DNA from 4 places in the Paenibacillus sp. FSL L8-0638 genome. Region 1 is predicted to be linked to each of the others. Evidence: riboswitches for the same ligand, from Rfam matches in the RefSeq annotation. Region 1 holds a riboswitch; each other region holds the start of a gene.

Evidence for each region. A riboswitch is a leader RNA that binds a small molecule or an ion and turns the genes downstream of it on or off. The one in region 1 is predicted to bind cyclic di-AMP.
Region 2: another riboswitch for cyclic di-AMP. It lies ahead of MKY35_RS13525 (3D domain-containing protein); the one in region 1 lies ahead of MKY35_RS00140 (G5 domain-containing protein).
Region 3: another riboswitch for cyclic di-AMP. It lies ahead of MKY35_RS00540 (C40 family peptidase); the one in region 1 lies ahead of MKY35_RS00140 (G5 domain-containing protein).
Region 4: another riboswitch for cyclic di-AMP. It lies ahead of MKY35_RS06530 (hypothetical protein); the one in region 1 lies ahead of MKY35_RS00140 (G5 domain-containing protein).

What each region holds. Positions count from the first base shown of each region.
Region 1 covers NZ_CP151960.1:27,390-32,136, forward strand. The annotation lists gene MKY35_RS00130 (HD domain-containing protein) at 186-1,469, shown strand; gene MKY35_RS00135 (TatD family hydrolase) at 1,512-2,282, shown strand; cyclic di-AMP (ydaO/yuaA leader) riboswitch at 2,484-2,767, shown strand; gene MKY35_RS00140 (G5 domain-containing protein) at 3,039-4,187, shown strand; gene rnmV (ribonuclease M5) at 4,334-4,747, shown strand, end outside.
Region 2 covers NZ_CP151960.1:3,114,059-3,118,805, reverse strand. The annotation lists gene MKY35_RS13535 (ABC transporter substrate-binding protein/permease) at 1-1,432, shown strand, start outside; gene MKY35_RS13530 (amino acid ABC transporter ATP-binding protein) at 1,419-2,141, shown strand; cyclic di-AMP (ydaO/yuaA leader) riboswitch at 2,372-2,540, shown strand; gene MKY35_RS13525 (3D domain-containing protein) at 2,546-3,214, shown strand; gene MKY35_RS13520 (polysaccharide deacetylase family protein) at 3,408-4,214, opposite strand; gene MKY35_RS13515 (NADH:flavin oxidoreductase/NADH oxidase) at 4,520-4,747, shown strand, end outside.
Region 3 covers NZ_CP151960.1:135,809-140,555, reverse strand. The annotation lists gene MKY35_RS00550 (M1 family metallopeptidase) at 36-2,048, shown strand; gene MKY35_RS00545 (hypothetical protein) at 2,060-2,887, shown strand; cyclic di-AMP (ydaO/yuaA leader) riboswitch at 3,164-3,301, shown strand; gene MKY35_RS00540 (C40 family peptidase) at 3,307-3,807, shown strand; gene MKY35_RS00535 (GNAT family N-acetyltransferase) at 4,110-4,616, shown strand; gene MKY35_RS00530 (4a-hydroxytetrahydrobiopterin dehydratase) at 4,695-4,747, opposite strand, start outside.
Region 4 covers NZ_CP151960.1:1,443,228-1,447,974, reverse strand. The annotation lists gene kdpB (potassium-transporting ATPase subunit KdpB) at 1-102, opposite strand, end outside; gene kdpA (potassium-transporting ATPase subunit KdpA) at 140-1,816, opposite strand; gene MKY35_RS06530 (hypothetical protein) at 2,228-2,623, opposite strand; cyclic di-AMP (ydaO/yuaA leader) riboswitch at 2,739-2,911, opposite strand; gene MKY35_RS06525 (glutathione peroxidase) at 3,377-3,862, shown strand; tRNA gene MKY35_RS06520 (tRNA-Leu) at 4,007-4,089, opposite strand; gene MKY35_RS06515 (XRE family transcriptional regulator) at 4,432-4,653, shown strand.

The DNA of each region.
Region 1 (4,747 bases):
TAGATTAAAGAGCTTTACTCATGTGCATTGCCTTATCTTATTGATGATTTATTGAATTTGTCGATTTGGAAATGTCGAAAAACTATAATTCGACATATTACGACAAAGAATGTCGAATGAGGGAAATGCTTTAGGATTTTATTGTATTTTAATCCATTATTCCGAATATTAAAGGAGCTGATATCTTGCACCAGCCACTCAGTGAAGAAAAAGTATTTAAAGACCCGGTACATAATTACATCCATGTTCAGGATACTGTGATATGGCGGTTGATCAACACGCCGGAGTTCCAACGTTTACGCCGCATACGGCAGCTAGGCACGTCGTATCTTACGTTTCATGGAGCGGAGCATAGCCGGTTTTCACACTCATTGGGCGTATATGAGATTACGAGAAGTATTATTTCTCAATTTGAACGTGGAGATTTCCCAGATTGGCCGAAGGAGGAAAGGCTGGTTGCTCTGTGTGCGGCTCTATTGCATGATGTGGGGCACGGCCCATTTTCACATTCAATTGAGGAAGCCTTTCATATGAACCATGAGGATTGGACATGCCGCATTGTACTGGGAGACACGAAGATCAACGCCGTGCTACGGCAAGTCGACGAGAAGCTTCCACAAAAGGTGGCTGCGGTTATAGCCAAAACGTATGATAAGCCGATTGTTGTTAACTTGGTGACCAGTCCGCTAGATGCCGATCGTATGGATTATTTGTTGCGGGATGCTCATTCGACAGGTGTCAACTACGGCACGATTGATTTGGATCGTATTTTACGACTGTTGCGTCCTCATAATGGGAGAATTGTTGTGAAGGAATCAGGCATGCATGCAGTAGAAGATTATTTAATGTCACGCTATCAGATGTATTGGCAAATTTATTTTCATCCTGTAACACGCAGCTCGGAGATCCTTTTACGTAAAATTTTCAAGCGAGCAAAGGAATTGTTTAAAAATGGATATGAGTTTGGTTTTCTGCTGGACCCGCTGCCGGATCTGTTGAAAGGAGAGCTTACAGTAGAGCAATATCTGATGCTCGATGAGTCATTAATTCAGACCGTATTTAGCCAGTGGAAACGAGAAAAGGACGAAATTTTAAGTGATTTGAGCAGCCGCTTTATGGACCGTAGATTGTATAAATATGTAGAGATTGAAAATATGGATACAGATACCATTGACAGTATTCGGAAAGCTTTGGAAGAGGCTGGTTTGCACCCTGAATATGATTTTGAAATTGATTTTCCGACGGATCTTCCTTATGATGTGTTTCGGCAGGGTGGCTCGACGGACAACCAGATTTTACTGCTTGGACGTCAGGGCGAGGTGAGCGAAATTTCCGAAGTTTCGGAAATTGTACGCTCCATAAGTGGTATTCACCGAGGAAAATATCATATGTATTTTCCTCAGAATAAATTGAACGCGGTAAAAGACAGGCTTCCTGCCGAAATAAGGAATTATTTTGTCAAAGAATAGACAACTATATAGAAATGTAAGTAAAAAAAGGAGATGTAGACCTTGGATTTATTCGACACTCATACTCACTTGGATGCGCCACAATTTGACGAAGATCGTGAAGAAGTTATAGCACGTGCTGTCGAATCAGGAGTAACGCGGATGATCAATATCGGATTTAATCGTGAGACCATTCCATCCACCATGAAATTGGCCGAGACGTATGATTTTATTTATGCGGCAGTTGGATGGCACCCACAGGATGCGATTACAATGCAGGAGGGCGATCTAGAATGGATTGCATCGTTATGCAGTCATAAGAAGGTCGTAGCCATAGGAGAGATCGGTCTGGATTATTATTGGGATACATCACCGAAGGATGTTCAGCATCGGGTGTTTCGAAATCAAATTGGTCTGGCTCGTGAGCTCAAAATGCCCATTGTTATTCATAACCGGGATGCCCATGAAGATATTGTTAAGATTTTGCGTGAGGAAAAAGCGAGTGAGATTGGCGGAGTCATGCACTCCTTTTCTGGGAGCTGGGAGACAGCCCAAATGGTGCTGGATATGGGATTTCACCTTTCCTTCGGTGGTCCAATAACGTTTAAAAATGCCAAGCAGCCCAAAGAGGTGCTCGCACAGGTGCCACTGGACCGTCTGCTCATTGAAACGGACGCGCCCTACCTGACGCCGCATCCGTTTCGCGGGAAGCGAAATGAGTCTGCGCATGTGAGACTGGTAGCAGAGGCTGCAGCCCAAATCAAGGGGATTACAGTGGAGGAATTAGTGTCAATAACGACCCAAAATGCCTTGGAACGATTTGACATTCAATAAAAAAGCGAAGAAATCGATCAAAATAAAGAGATAGACGAAGCTAATCATGAATTTGTTGCAGGAAACTCGAGAATATTACAATATTTTAACCGAATATTTTGAAAAATGTACTTGAAACCTGCTTTACAACATGCATGGAAACAGGATATCATCTTTTCAGTGAATTGTTGTTTGAATGTAAACATCAACAAGTCATTTCATGAACCAGTCTCGCTGAGTCCCTTTTACAGGGAACGGGGGAACCGATATGGCTTACAGTACGTCCGGCTTATGTGCAAGAAGGGAACGTCTCTTCCGCCAGCCGGCTCGACCTTAAATTCTTTTCCCAGATGGGATTGAACAGGTAGAGGAGCCGTATTTCGATTTCTTTCTGGGTCTTTGGGGTGAATGTGAAGGCGACCGCCATGAGCGGTTGACCCAAGCTAGGGCGACTCTCTACGTCCGAACCCGACAGCTAACCCCGTAAGCGTAACAAGAGAGAAGCCATCTCGTGCATGAGTTTTCCCGCATATTCACACATGCCGGAAGCCACGAAAGAGCTCTCTAGTCTCTTTCTTTGGCTTTTTTTGTTGTGAATAAAAGAAAATCTGTCATCATACTGTGGTTAAACAGGGGAGGACAGCATGCCGCGAAGACGGGTACATGGTGCAGGACAGTCGCAGTTTGGGCTTGTCTTGTAGAAAATCTGTTATAGTCACGTCAAATCTCAACTATGTCTTACTCCAGACGGCGGGCTATGTAAGGAGGACGGAGGAAATGGGCATTTTCCAAAAAGAGGAGACCCATGAGTCACGCTCATCCAGCATGTCTTACGTATTGCGTTGGAAGCAAGAGAATGTGCGCCAGGCTGCTTTGGTTGCTATTTTTCTAATCGCGCTAACGATTATGATTTCAATTCTGATGTACACGCAATCTAAAAAACAAGTCTTTTTTGTCATTGATGGCAAGGCATCTGCGGTAGAAACCCGGGAATCCAAGCTTCAAGATTTGCTGAGCGAGCATTCCATTTCACTTCAGCCGCATGATACAATTTCTATGCCGCTAAATGGAGCAGTACAGGATGGGGATCGCGTAGTCATTAAACGTGCCAATCAAGTTAAAGTATCTTCAGGCAATGAGACGAAAAAGCTGTACACAACAGAAAATACAGTAGAAGGTGCCATTCGTACCTCGGGCTATAAATTATCGTCAACGGATAAAGTTTATCCTGCGTTGGATGCCTCTGTTTCGTCTAACATGGACATAAAAATCGTCCGTGTGAAGAAACAGCAGGTCGAACAGAAAAAACAGGTGCCTTATCAGGTCATCAAAACGGCCGATCCGAGTCTTTATAAAGGCGATAATCGGGTCATTCAAAGCGGCAAATCGGGTGTGGTAGTCCAGCACGTTCAAAAGGTATATCATGATGGAAAGTTGGTATCCAAACAGCTGGTTAACAAGGAAGTTGCACAGAACCGTGTGGATAAGGTTATAGCGGTAGGAACGAAGAAAAAGCCGGTCGTTCTTGCTGCTTCCGTCGGTCCCAATGATGCGGTTAGGGCAACAACGGTTAGTTCGGGCAATGCTGTCCGTAAAGCAGGCGTCAATTTTAAATATAGCAAAGTTTTACAAAATGTCTCCATGACGGCGTATTCCTCACAGGAGCCAGGTATCGGTACACGTACTGCATCCGGCACGCGCGTGACGGAAGGCCGTACCATCGCTGTCGATCCGAGTATAATTCCAATCGGCTGGTGGGTGTATATCGAAGGGGTGGGCTTCCGCCGTGCGGAGGATACCGGTGGCGCGATTAAAGGCCACAAAATCGATGTGTATTATGAGAGTTTGAGCCGAGCCAACCAATTTGGTCGTAAGCACGGTAAAACCGTATATGTTATCGGACCGGTAAAGCCTGAAATCAACTAAAACAGGTTGTGTATGTTGAGGGCAATGCGATAGTATTAACAACATAGTTATGCCATGCTAAGAAGAGGATATCCTCTTCTTATTTTGTTTTCAAAAGCAGGGAAAGATAAATATAGCTTGCTGTGTAGCAGTGGAGGGAAATGCAAATGATCAAGGAAGTGATCGTGGTAGAGGGCCGGGATGATACGGTGGCCATTCGCCGCGCTGTTGAAGCGGATACGATAGAAACTGGCGGCTCAGCCATTAATAAAATGACGCTGCGTAAAATTGCATTGGCGCAGGAGCGGCGGGGGGTCATCATTTTAACCGATCCCGATCATGCAGGGGAGCGCATCCGTAAGATTATCGCTTCCAAGGTACCCGGCTGCAAGCAGGCCTTTATACCCGAGGCAGAAGCGACGCGCAAAGGAGATATTGGTGTGGAGAATGCCTCACCGGAAGCGATCAGACACGCTCTCGCACGGGTTCATACGACAGTAGAAGGCGCCGATCCGCTGATTGAGTGGGCGGACCTGATTGATGCTGGACTTATCACCCACCCCAATGCTGCTGCACGCCGT
Region 2 (4,747 bases), 2.8 Mb from region 1:
TTTGACGGCGGTTATCTTGCTGTTGACGGGTCTTCCCATGCTCAATGCATACGGAACGGAAGCAAAGCCACAGAAAAAACTTGTAGTGGGCATGAGTGCCGACTTTCCGCCGTATGAGTTTCATAAAGTTATTAACGGTAAGGATACTATTGTTGGATTCGATGTGGAAATCGCGAAGGAAATCGCCAAAGATTTGGGTGCGGAGATGGTCCCTGAGGACATGAGTTTTGACTCTTTGCTACCTGCTCTGCAAAGTGGTCGCGTAGACTTGGTACTGTCCGGTATGACACCGACGGATGAGCGTAGAAAAAGCATTGATTTTTCAGATGTATATTATCGCTCCAAGCAAGTCATTATGGTACGCCCAGAGGATAAAGACAAATATCCTACGATGGCTGCTTTGAAAGGCGAGAAGATTGGCGCGCAAAAGGGAAGTATTCAGGAAGAAATTGCTCAAAAAGTACCCAATGCCTCTGTAACCTCACTGGACAAAATATCCGATCTGGTACTCCAGCTGCGGACCCAGCGTATCAACGCTGTTGTGATCGAAGATACGGTTGCTAAAGGGTACACGTTAGATGGCACCGTAACACTTGCCAAAGCGGTACCTGAGGATGCCGGAGCAGAAACTGCTGTAGGTATACGTAAGGGGAACGCAGAATTGCTTGCCTCTGTAAATAAAACGTTGGCTCGCCTGAAAGCGGACGGGTCGATTGAAAAGTTTTCTACAGAAGCGAGTGCACTCTCGGCAGATCGACAGGTTTCTTCTAATAACATCGTAGATATTTTTTGGAAATACCGCAGTCTTTACGCTACGGGTATTGGTTACACTCTGTTGCTGTCTGCACTCGGAGTACTGTTTGGATTTATCATTGGTCTGATCGTATCCTTGCTGCGGATGAGTGGTATACGCATCATTGAGTGGTTAGGTACCACATATGTGGAGATCCTGCGTGGCACACCTATGCTGGTGCAGCTCATGATCATTCACTACGGGATTGCTTTGACGCTGGGTGTCAATTTTACTCCACTCCAGTCCGGTATAATCACATTGTCTCTGAATAGCTCGGCATATCTGGCTGAAATTTTCCGTGCAGGTATCCAGGCAGTAGACCGTGGACAGATGGAGGCTGCACGCTCATTGGGTATGGGACGAGGCAAAGCTATGCGTCACGTCATTTTGCCGCAAGCGTTTAAATCTATTTTGCCTGCTATCGGTAATGAGTTTATTACAATTATTAAAGAATCCTCCATTATTTCGACTATTGGTATGGTGGATATTATGTATCAAGCCCAGGTCATTAAGAATATTACCTATGAAGGATTAAGTCCGTTCATAATCACAGCCGCTATTTATTTTGTAATGACATTCAGCTTGTCTAAGCTGCTTGGTTTATGGGAAAGGAAGTTGAGAGCCAGTGATCACCGTTAAACAATTGCGTAAATCGTTCGGCAAGAATGAGATTTTAAAAGGCATTGATATAGATATCGCCAAAGGAGAAGTTGTCGTTATCATCGGTCCCAGCGGTTCGGGGAAGAGTACGTTTTTGCGTTGTATGAATCTGTTAGAACAGCCGACGGATGGGGAGATTTTATTTGAGGGCGAGCCGATTACAGCTCGTGGTCATAATATTAATGTAACCCGGGAAAAAATGGGGATGGTGTTCCAGCATTTTAATCTGTTCCCACACAAAACAGTGTTGCAGAACCTGACGCTTGCACCGACGCAGGTTAGAAAACAGTCAGGTAAGGAAGCGGAAAAAATTGCATTAGAACTCCTGCGTACCGTGGGGCTCGAGGATAAGAAGAATACCTATCCGAACCAGCTATCCGGTGGTCAGAAGCAACGTATTGCGATTGCGCGTGCTTTGGCCATGCAGCCGCACGTAATGCTGTTCGATGAGCCGACTTCTGCATTGGACCCTGAAATGGTTGGAGAGGTTCTGGATGTAATGAAGAAGCTCGCCGAAGGCGGTATGACAATGGTAATTGTAACGCATGAAATGGGCTTTGCCCGCGAGGTAGGCGATCGAATTATCTTTATGGATAACGGTCAAATTGTGGAGCAGGGTGCACCAGACCAGGTATTTGGCACTCCAAGCCATGATCGCACTCGTGATTTTCTTGCCAAAGTATTGTAAGAAAGTGTTGATCTAATCATAAAAGAGCTCTCCGTTGACGGAGGGCTCTTCTTTTTTTGTCACCATTTCCCCATACTTTCGTAACAAATATCGATTTCTTGATGACAAAATTGTAACGAGTGTAGTATGATGTTCAGGGTTCCCAACATTTTCATGCGGATAAGGTTACAAAATTGTGATATTATGCAGTAAGCCAAAACTTACCGGGACAGCATGCGGTTAGACAAGTGCTGAAATGCTGGCCCAAACTATGGGAAGTGCGGGGGACGTAACAACGGCAGCCATTCCGATACGTCATAAGACGATGAGGAATATGCCTAGGGGTGAATTGCACATGCATAGGGCTTCTCCTGAGTCCGAATCCGACAGCTAACTTCGCAGGCATAACAGAGGAGGTACATATTTTGAAACATTTAAAACATATTGGTAAAACGATGAAAATTGCGGTGCTTGCCGCAGCTATTGCAGGGCTGGCACAGACAGCTGGAATAGCGGATGCTGCCTCGCTTCACACTGCCAAAGAGGGCGATACCTTCTTTTTGCTTGCTCAACGTTATGGAGTATCGGTAGACGAGCTAACAAAGGCCAACCCAAACATTGCCTCCAACAATATATATGCAGGTCTGCAAATTAAGGTGCCTGGCGAAAAAAGTGTAAAGGCAGCTTCGGAATCGAAGCCGCAGCTTCTTACGGAGAAAGCAGCAGCGAATGAGGCGCCAACGATTGAAGCTTGGGGTAAAACATTCAACTATAGCAAAATAGTTGACGTTAAGGCTTCAGCGTATTCTGCCGCAGCCGATGAGAATGGTAAATGGGGCGCAGTGGACTACTACGGCAATCCGCTTAAACTAGGTACAATTGCGGTAGATCCTAACGTCATTCCGATGGGCACGAAAGTACTGGTTACAGGCTACTCCCATCCAGGTTTGCCGGATCATTCTTTTGTAGCTGTCGCTCGCGATCAGGGCAGCGCCATTACAGGAAAGCGGATTGATATCTTTATTCCAGGCAACAAATCATTTGTGAACGACTTTGGATTTCAAAATGTGAAGCTGTACGTTATTGATAAATAGCATTGTACGTATATACAGTTTAATTAAACATAATATATATTATGTAAACATAACGCCTATATCCGTATATATCTAGGTCGGACTCTTATCAGGTCCTATCCGTAAAAAGGCTGTCTTGACGAGCAGAATACTTCTGCTGGTAAGACAGCCTTTTTACGTTGCTTTAGCTTGGACCTCAATTATAAACATACTGTTATTTTCGTTCCGATGTGTGGAGTAGCCGGGGGACTGTCACAAATTTGTAGCCCTTAGCTTTTAGAGAGTGAATTAGACCCGGCAAAGCTTGGACAGTGCCTTGCAAGTTGGAACTTTGACCTCCACCAGCGTGCATTAAAATAATAGAGCCAGGCCCTGTAGCTGGAATCACATTTCGCTGAATTTGTGTTTTACTTAGTCCCTTCCAGTCGAGAGAGTCTACATTCCAGTTGACAATCATGTAGCCATGACGACGTGCCCACTTTATTTGAGGCTCTGTAATTTCACCGTAGGGTGGACGAATCAACTTGGGGCGAAAACCTGCGCTGGCTTGTAAAATACGTTCTGTTTTTGTAATCTGGTTGCGAAAGCGTTCTGGTGTAGCCTTCCTAAAATCCGGATGAGTATAGGAATGGTTTCCTATAGCATGGCCTTCACGGATAATACGACGTATAATCCCCGGATGCTTTTCCGCACGGTGACCGACGATGAAAAAGGTGGCTTTGATGCCGTTGGCGTGTAATACGTCCAAAACCTGCGGCGTATACCTAGAATCGGGCACATCATCAAAGGTTAAGGCAATTTGGCGGGTGTGTGGGCCGCACATTTTAAAAATGTCCGCATGTTTTTTACGCAACATTGCTAATGTAGGAGTAGCTCGATCTGTACTCAGATGTACAGAAGAAGCAACAGCTGCTTCTTTGGGATGGGGCGTTCCGATATTGGGAGGCGCATCCGCGTGAACGGGTAAACTTGAAAATGCTAGTAACAGTGCCAAGCATGGCAACACTCCCCTGTACGGCATATGTATCCCCCCTTTTCGTGCAGTGGTACCTAGTGGTGCTCTCGACTATTATGTACCTGTCCTATTAAAAATATGCTGGTTACAAAGTTAGGCTCATAAACGTCTGGAAAGAAGTTCGCGATGAAATGATTATCAATGAAGATGATGGAGCTAAACGTACATATTCTCTTAAACATGACCGAAAACAAGAGCATTTTCGCAAGTTTTAGACTTACAACGGATTCGGTATCCCGTGACAGCTGGTGTATAATGGGGTTGCAATTCATAATTATACAGACATGGAATTGAAGGAAGGAAGGATAAAAGTGACCGACTTGTTTACTCCTTATCAATTAAAGGGGCTTTCTTTAAAAAATCGGATTGTTATGCCCCCGATGTGCCAATTCAGTGTGGAGGCCGAGGATGGAAATCCGACGGATTGGCATCATGTCCATTATGTGAGCCGAGCAGTAGGAGGTACTGGACTTATTATTGTGGAAATGACAGCGGTTCATCCTGATGGACGTATTACGGATCGTGATTTAGGTATTTGG
Region 3 (4,747 bases), 110 kb from region 1:
GCTGTAGATGCTTGTCAACGGGAGGTATCCATTGTATGACCCCAGCACGCACTAAAATCGTTTTATTGTCTACACTAGCCCTCGGTCTCCTCGCAGGGACGTTATGGTTTGCCTGGCAGCCCCAATCGCAATCCGACCCGCAGTCCATAGGCCAACCACTATACGGCTCCCTGTCTGAGTCTGCGCTTGCCCCAAATGTGGGCAAGCCTCTAGGGGCAAACATCCTGCCTGACCTGCCCAAGAACCCTCCACAACCCGCTACAGAAATCCTCAGCAAACGGGTGGTAGAGTACCACATTGATGTATCTCTGGAAAAGGGACAGGTTTTGCGAGGCACTGAGACACTGACCTGGAAACATCCGGGCAAGAAAACCGTGAATGATCTGTATCTTCATCTATACCCGAACGCCTTCTCTTCCATGGAAACCACCTTTATGAAGGAATCCGGTGGAAAGCTGCGCGGAGACACCATGCCCAAAGACGGCTTTGGCTCTATGACGCTGACTGAACTAAAAACAGAAGACGGTTTATCCCTCATGCATCGCATCCAATATGTGCAGCCAGATGACGGTAACGCAGGCGACCGTTCGCTCATGAAGGTGCGTCTACCCAAGCCGGTACGAGGTGGCGAAGAAATCACATTATATATGAAGTTTGAGGTAAAACTGCCTGCTATCTTTGCTCGTATGGGTGGGACAGATGATTTTGTAATGGCAGGACAGTGGTTCCCGAAGCTCAGTGTCTACGAGACTGCAGGGCAGCGTGGACGCGCCGAGGAGGGCTGGAACCTCCACCAGTATCATGGTAACTCCGAGTTTTATGCCGATTTTGGAATTTACAGCGTACGGATTCGGGTGCCTGAAACTCATATCGTAGCAGCGACCGGATTTCCCACCCGTGGTGCCGTCCGACAGAACGGCCAAAAAATATATCAATTTTATGCCGACGATGTACACGATTTTGCCTGGTCCGCTTCACCCAACTTTGTAGCCGTAGAAGAACCCTTTTCTTCTGCTGAAGTCCCTGGTGTCAAAATCAAGCTCTACCTTGACCCATCGCACAAGGAGCTCAAAGGACGCTATATGAGCGCAGCGAAGGCCGCTCTTTTGTACTACAGCAAATGGTACGGGCCTTATCCATATTCCACCCTGTCCATCGTGGTTCCACCCAAATCAGGCAATGGAGCTGGCGGCATGGAGTATCCGACACTCATCACGGCCGCTGCTGCGGGTAATCTCAATCCTGGCTATAGTCTGGAACGGACATTAGTTCATGAGATTGGACATCAATATTTCTATGGAATGGTAGCCAATAATGAATTTGAGGAGCCGTGGCTGGATGAAGGCTTCACCTCCTATGCAGAGGAGCGACTTATGGAGCAAGAATATGGGCTCACCCCCAACTTGCCATTACAATCGGGACAGGTATCCTCCCCACAGCCGCTAAACCGTGAGTCATGGAAGTACGGCTCGGCTGCTGAGTACGCGCAAAATGCCTACTCTCGAGGCAAGCTGGTACTACGGGGCATTGAACGTCAGGTGGGTATGAAAAAAATGGATCGCATTATGCGGACCTACGTCCAGACGTACCGATTTAAGCATCCGTCCTCACAGGATTTTCAACGTATCGTGGAGAGAGTCACCGGACGCTCATGGAGCCACTATTTTGAACAGTATGTATATGACGGCCAGATGGCGGACTTTTCAGTGGATCACATCACAAACCACAAGCTGGAGAATGGATATGAAGCAGTCGTGACGGTCAGCAAAAAAGGGGCGGATTATCCCAAGATCCCTGTCCAATTTACCTTCAAGGATGGAACCACGAAATTCAAGGCTTGGGACGGTGCGGGCAAAAGCACAACTTTTCGGATCAAAAGTACTTCTCCCGTTTCCTATGTAACCCTTGATCCCCTATATACCATTGCACTGGAGAACAAGCATATTAACAATACCCTAAAAGCCGAATTGGACGAAAAGCAACAAACCCGTTGGAGTATAAGTGTAACCAAGCTGTTGGAGACACTGCTTGGAAGTCTGTCATGGTGAGGTGTCTATAGATGCGGACTGTTATAAAAGAGGGCTGGGCGCTGGTGCGCATACGATTTTATATCGTTATCATTTTATTTTTGTATCGATTACTGTGGGGGGTATTTCTCTATCGGCTGGTACAATCTGCCGTTATCCCGCTACTACTCCGTTATCCTGATCAGGGTCAAAACGAGCTGGGACAGACCTTGTTTTGGATGGAGAGCCAGATTGCTCTGATGGACAGCCGGGAAGTACATGTGTATTTGTGGATACTACTAGGGGCGACTGTACTACGCATACTGATCACTCCCTTCATTAGAGCCGGAATATATCAAAGTCTGCATACCGATGCGACTGAACCGCAAAGCCTGTCCTTTTTCAAGGGTATGAAACGCCATGGCATGTCGTCGCTGTTGTATTACACCATTGAGTTGGGACTGCTGCTGCTTCCCGCCTTTTGGATAGTACCGAGACTCTACCCTATTGTAGCAGGTACGCTTCAATCTCCCTCTTACCTGCTGCACTTGTTGCCCTATGCCATGGGGTGGATGGCTTACGGATGGTTCATTCGGCAGTGCATCCTGTATATGCAACTGGGTACTGTCGGTGGTCACGCCATACTATCGTCCCTGCTCGCCTTCTTTCGCCAGCTCCTCCCAGCTGTCGGTATATCCCTTTTGCTCGGTGCTTGTGTGCTGCTGGTCTTCGGTCTATTTGGCACCGTGGCGATGATTTGGACTGGCATGCTGGCGCTCATTCTCCAACAATCGTATCATTTTGTTACTAGTCTGGCCAGGCTGTGGCATATCAGTTCGCAGTACAGACTATGGCATAACGATATCTCCAGTAGAAGCTAAGCCCTTCCTTTATGTTAATCACTTCATTTCCGTCTGTCGAAAAAACTTTATGCATAACCGCGCAAACGGCACATAACTGAATACTGTTAACAAGATCTGTTCCTGGGACATTAGGAGCAGATTTTTTTTGTAACTTTTTGCAATGAAACATTTGCCAAAGCCAGCCGACTTTGTTACAATAATCGCAGTGAACTGATAGTAACAACTTTGTAATCTTTATTGTAACCTTTATCTCAAAAATATCGTTATTGTGAATACTGCTCTCCAAGGTGCACATCTTAAGTTAAGCCTAATTCCTGGCACCTAGGAAGCGGGGGAACCAGTTTGGGTGAATTGATCTCGCAACAGAGTGGTCATAGGGGAACCTTCTACCGAATCCTTAAGCTAACCTCGCAGGCATTGGAAGGGGTATATTTTTTTTGAAGAAGAAGCTAACGATCGCAGCTATGAGTCTTGCCATTGCCTTTACATCTTTTACATTCGGTGGCGGCAGTGCATTTGCAGACTCCAAGATGGACCAGGTCATCCAAGATGCCAAAGGAACGAACTACAGAAGCGGAGGCACTACACTCGAGGGATTCGATTGCTCCGGCTTCACAATGTATGTATTCAACAAACTGGGAATTAAACTTCCGCATCAATCTGGATCACAATTCAAAATGGGATCTTCCGTATCCCGCGATGAAATGAGACCTGGAGACCTGGTGTTCTTCAACACCACAGGAAGAGGCATTTCCCATGTAGGTATCTTCGTAGGTGAAGGGAAATTTGCCCACTCCTCGACTTCACGTGGTGTAGTAGTTAGCTCACTGAACGAAAATTATTACGCTAACCGCTATGTCGGTGCAAAAAGAATTATGAGCACAGACGCTTACCATTCTGTAGCTTCAGATATTCCTGATGACGACAACGTAGAATAACTAACGCACAGCAAGCTAACTCTAGCCGCAATTTGATTCTGCCGGAATCGAATTGCGGCTTTTTATGTCCACAACATCAGCAATGATTATCTTTACTGACGAACTGACACCTCAAAAGGTTTCAATTTTAGCGAACATCGTCGGTTTTACCGTCACCGCTGGGGGAGCATATGAGCAGTAATTCCTTCTTATTGAATGTATACCCGACTTAGGTAGGAAATAAACACGCTTGCCATTCCCCTGCAACTTGTCTACAATCTGTTGTTAATGATTGAAGTACCTGTAAAAGGAGGATGGAACACATGCCGGCCTCAATATCCAACTATCGGATCGTACCGATGGACGAGCATCAAGCGGCTGCAATCTGTGAGTGGCGCTATGATCCACCTTATAACATATACGGTTGGCTCCCCTGGGAACAAATGAAGGCGCTTGAGGTCGAATTTGGAAATCCCACGCTTCGCCAAGAGCAATATGTTGCCGTACTGGATGAAGAGAACAAGCTGATGGGATTTGCTCAATATTTTCCTATGATCGGTGTGACCCGGCTAGGCCTTGGAATGCATCCTGACAGATGCGGACATGGCAAAGGCTCTGATTTTGTCCGTGCCATTGCAGAGGAAGCCCAACGACGCAACCCGAAGAATGAAATTGATCTAGAAGTGCTCACTTGGAATGAGCGCGCTATCCGGGCCTACAAGGCGGCTGGATTTGAGCTTACAGATACCTATGAACGACAGACCCCCGATGGCAAAAAACCGTTTTATTGTATGGTATATCGTCCCGAGCACCCAACCCGGGTACTATGATAAAAGCGCCTTCGGCATACAACCACGATGTTGTATAGCGAAGGCGCTTTTATCATCATACGACAGATCATTACAAACTCAATGACTGCTGCGCATTTTTTCAAAAGCTTCATTATATTGCTGGGCTTCCT
Region 4 (4,747 bases), 1.4 Mb from region 1:
AGGATTTTTCATCATCATCATCGGATTTAATTTTATAAAGCTATCCTTGATCGCATGCTTCAAGATGCTTCTGTCCAGCATGTGTTTGCGTTGTTCCTTCATGGTCAAACACCCCGTTCATCCATTCTCATTTTCTTCTTCACATAGTCAAAAATTCAGCAACAGGTCCCAATACGATGACAGGTAAAAAGGTCAACGCACCAATCAGCAGCACGACTCCGATCAGAATGGCTCCAAATAACTTGTTGTCCGTGCGCAGTGTCCCCGTCGTCACCGGAGTCGGTGCTTTGGCATTCAACGAAGCCGCCACAGCCAACAATGCAATCATAGATACATATCGTCCGAAGAACATAACCATCCCCGTTGTAACATTCCAGAATACGTTGTTATCTGAAAGACCTTCAAACCCCGAACCATTATTCGCAGCAGATGACGCATATTCATAGAGCACCTGAGTCAACCCGTGATAGCCAGGGTTAGTGACCGCATCATATCCCCAATGACTCATAAACGCAAGCGCAGTTGGGGCGAGAATGAGAAACGGATGTACCAAAATGGCAATGGCGATCAGCTTCATTTCCTTGCCTTCAATTTTCCTTCCCATAAATTCCGGAGTTCTCCCGACCATCAGTCCGCATATAAACACACCCAAAATCGCATACATCAGCATATTCATCAGCCCGACACCCTTGCCGCCAAAAATGACGTTTAGCATCATTTCTCCCAAAGCAGCCATACCACCCAGTGGGGTTAGTGTATCATGCATATTATTGACCGAACCTGTCGTTGCCGCTGTCGTGACCGCAGTGAATAAGGCCGATTGTCCGATGCCAAAACGAACCTCTTTCCCTTCCATGCTTCCCTGAGAAGCATCCACACCCAGTGTCTGGATTAACGGATTACCTGTCTTCTCAGACACATACGTAATGGATAGAAAAATAAGAAACAATACCATCATGGAGCTAAAAATAATCCAGCCCTGCTTACGATTACGGGCAAACAATCCAAAGGTATACGGCAACGAAGCCGGCATTACCCACATTGCCAAAATTTCCAGCACGTTCGTCCAAGGACTTGGATTTTCAAAAGGATGCGCAGAGTTAGCTCCCGCATAACCGCCCCCGTTTGTTCCCAAATGCTTGATGGACTCCAGAGAAGCAATGGGTCCCATAGAAATTTGCTGTTGTGTTCCGCTCAGCGTCGTAAGATCCGCCGTAGGCTGTAGCGTCTGTGGTACCTTCAATCCCACCAGCACCAGCGTAAGCACAAAGGCCAGCGGCAGGAAAATCCTTATAATGGCTTTAATAAAATCTTGAAAGAAATTGCCCATCCCTTCACCGCGCCGCGTCAATCCTCTCATAAAAGCCGCAGCAACCGAAAAACCGGAAGCAGCCGAAGTGAACATCATCATCGTGACGAACGCCATCTGTGTCAGATACGTAAGCCCGCTTTCTCCGCTATAATGTTGGAGATTCGTATTCGTCATAAAGCTGATTACCGTATTAAAAGCTAGTGATGCTTCCATATTACTGTTTCCAGTCGGATTACCGGGAAGCATTCCCTGTAAACGCAACAGCAAGTAGCTGATTGCCACAAGCACGGCGTTCGTAGCAATGAAACTCATAACATACGTAGTCCAACGCATGCTCTCTACTTTCTTCAAGCCTACTACCTTATAAATCAGCTTTTCTGTTCTGCCAAAAATCCGATCCGTCCGATTCGGTTCATTCGAGAATACATGATACATATATGTACCCATTGGCTTAACCAAGAGCAGCAATATAACGATCACAATTCCAATTTGAAGCAGCTCCATCCTCTATTCCTCCTTCAAAATGCTCCTGCGTTTGGAACAACAGACCCGATTCAGACCATCTATGAAGTGCACACGTTTGCGAAAACCTGCTACCAATGATGCTTTAATGTTCAGATCTGTTGTTCCCGCCCGCTCTATCCCTACAAGTGACTAGAACTTTTCAGGGTTCAGGAGTGCGTAGATTAAATACATAAACACAATAGCCGTAAGCCCGAGTATAACGATCATCCTCTTCGTCCTCCTTTAGAGGTCTGCGCATCACACCAGCGTACAAACAGCAGTATCACTCCATAACTCACAGCCATGACGAGCAGCATGTATATATCCATCATGTTTATACCCTCCGTATCGATCCTCAGATCGCCATTCTTATTCCATCATAAAATCATAAAACAACTATGTCATAAGTGCTTATCCGTTCAGCAGAAAACCCACCTCTCCGTTCAATGTGTAGATCACATGGTCCGCTCCCAATCCCCGATAAATTCCTTGTGGATTACAGCCGTGTGTAATAACATAGATCGATTCCGATGTTAGTGGTCGACATATTTGCAGGAAACGGCAAGTCAGATTCAAGCTGTTCTCGAACAAATACACACTACCAATTTCTTTTTTTGGAAAATTCCATTTTCCCGCTTGCATGGTATTGATGCGGACAATGTGCTCCACACCCATTTTTTTGAGCTGTCGTTCCTCCTGGGCGCTATTCGTGAGAACTGCAAACGCCAATTTTTTGAAAATAAGCAATTTCACAAAACTTCTGCCCGCTTCATTCGGTGCAGTGACAATAATTAACCGACCTTCCATCAGTAGCTCCTCTCCCGGTATAAAAAGACAACAAAAAGAAGCCGAAGGAAAAAGGCTTTCCTCCGGCTTCTGACATATCCATGATAAAATAAACCATGGCTGCACACGGCGGTTTGTTGCCTCTCCCTGTACGCTTACGAGGTTAGCTGTCGGATTCGGACGTGAGAGTCGCCCTATTTCTGGCACTTGACCGGAAAATTCACCCCATGAGACACACGGCTTCCGAAGCCGTACAGTCTCGATTGGTTCCCCCGCTTTTGCAACTGCAAAATTCAGCGCTATAGACATTTCGTTGTTGCTTCATTCAAATTAATTTGAAATTACGTCTTGAATCATACACCCGCGCATGGAAGACTGTAAAGCTCAACTGCAGGGTTATAAATCGGGCTTTAGAGCATAGAAGATTAATAATAACGCTTACAATGCAACTATGCTTCTCACAGCTCCTTTAATCTCTGTTTTTCATCCCTTTTTGAAAATGACAAGCATGTCAATATTGGCGTAGGGTAAAGCGTTATTGGCCTTTTTTGTAAAAAGAGAAGAAAATACGCTATATGTACCAGCTAAACACCGATTGAACCCGCTTTTATAAGAAGAAACACCTTAATTCGCTCCATTTGCGGTGCGATTTACTGTTTTGAGCAAAATACGATTTTACAGCGCCTGAAGGCTTTATGCAGCTTTTCCAGGCTTGCAACCCTTCTTTAAATTGTCTAAAATTTAATTGCTGAATATTGAATGAGGAGAGATGCTATGACCGTTTATGAATATGATGCGCAAACCCTGCAAGGGAAACAAATTCCGTTATCCACATTTGAAGGGAACGTTCTGCTTATCGTTAACACTGCCAGCAAATGTGGATTAACCCCCCAATACAAAGCGCTACAAGAGCTATATGACCAGTATCATGAACAGGGGCTCGAAATTTTGGGATTTCCCAGTAACCAGTTTGCCAAACAAGAGCCAGGTTCCAGTGAGGAGATTTCCGAGTTTTGCCAGATCAATTATGGTGTCACCTTTCCGATGTTCGCCAAGACAGATGTCAATGGCGATCAAGCACACCCCTTATTTCGCTACCTGACCCAAACAGCTCCGGGGGTATTAGGGTCCAAAGCGATCAAATGGAATTTTACTAAATTCTTAATTACAAGAGAAGGTAACGTATTTAAGCGCTATGCACCGCAAACCACTCCAGATAAGCTGGCGGGAGATATAGAGAAGCTTTTGCAGCAAAACTGACATTCTTCATTATCACAGTTAATAAACGACCTGTTGCAACCGTGGCTTCCGTGACTAAAGAATATAACGAGAAATGCTTAACAAAAAAAGCATCCCTTCACGTAAATCGTGTCAGGATGCTTTTTAACTGGGTCTTGCATATAATGCGGTCGAGAGGACTCGAACCTCCACGGGCGTACGCCCACTACCCCCTCAAGATAGCGTGTCTGCCATTCCACCACGACCGCAAATTATAATGTATTGAGGCAACAGATTTATTATACTCTCTCATCAACTATTTGTAAACAAAAATATAATAATTATTTTAACTTACATATATGAGCGATAATAATACCGTCCTGCATAAAGATAACCGCTTGCTGAACTATGCATTAATGTTGCCCCCTTACGGATTATCAGAACCACCTAGCACTTAACTAAGTAATTAATTTGACGAAATAACGTATTTACGATTGTAAAAACACGTATAAAAGTGTATCATAGTTTCAGATGGTTAATTCTAACATGTTTACTGATGATTATTATAACACACCAATTATTCCGTAAGAATCCGTAAGGGGCGATTTCTTTTGAACAACAAAATGCCTGTCACCTCCTTCGGGTGGGCCATCAAACAACAGCTTGTCGAACTTCGACTGGATCAGAAAACATTTTGTGAGACACACAATATTCCGCCTTCACGCTTGTCCAATCTGATTCACGGCACCCGCAAAGCACAAAGGTACAGAAAACAAGTTGCTGCAATTCTGAACATCGACGATAACGATTATAAGGAGGCATCGCCACTCTAAATCCAACAAGCATTCCAGTTACATACAGGTCATTCCATATCACCAAGAAACCAAATAAACCCGTAAAGCGAACCCCTCCAGTTCGTTTACGGGT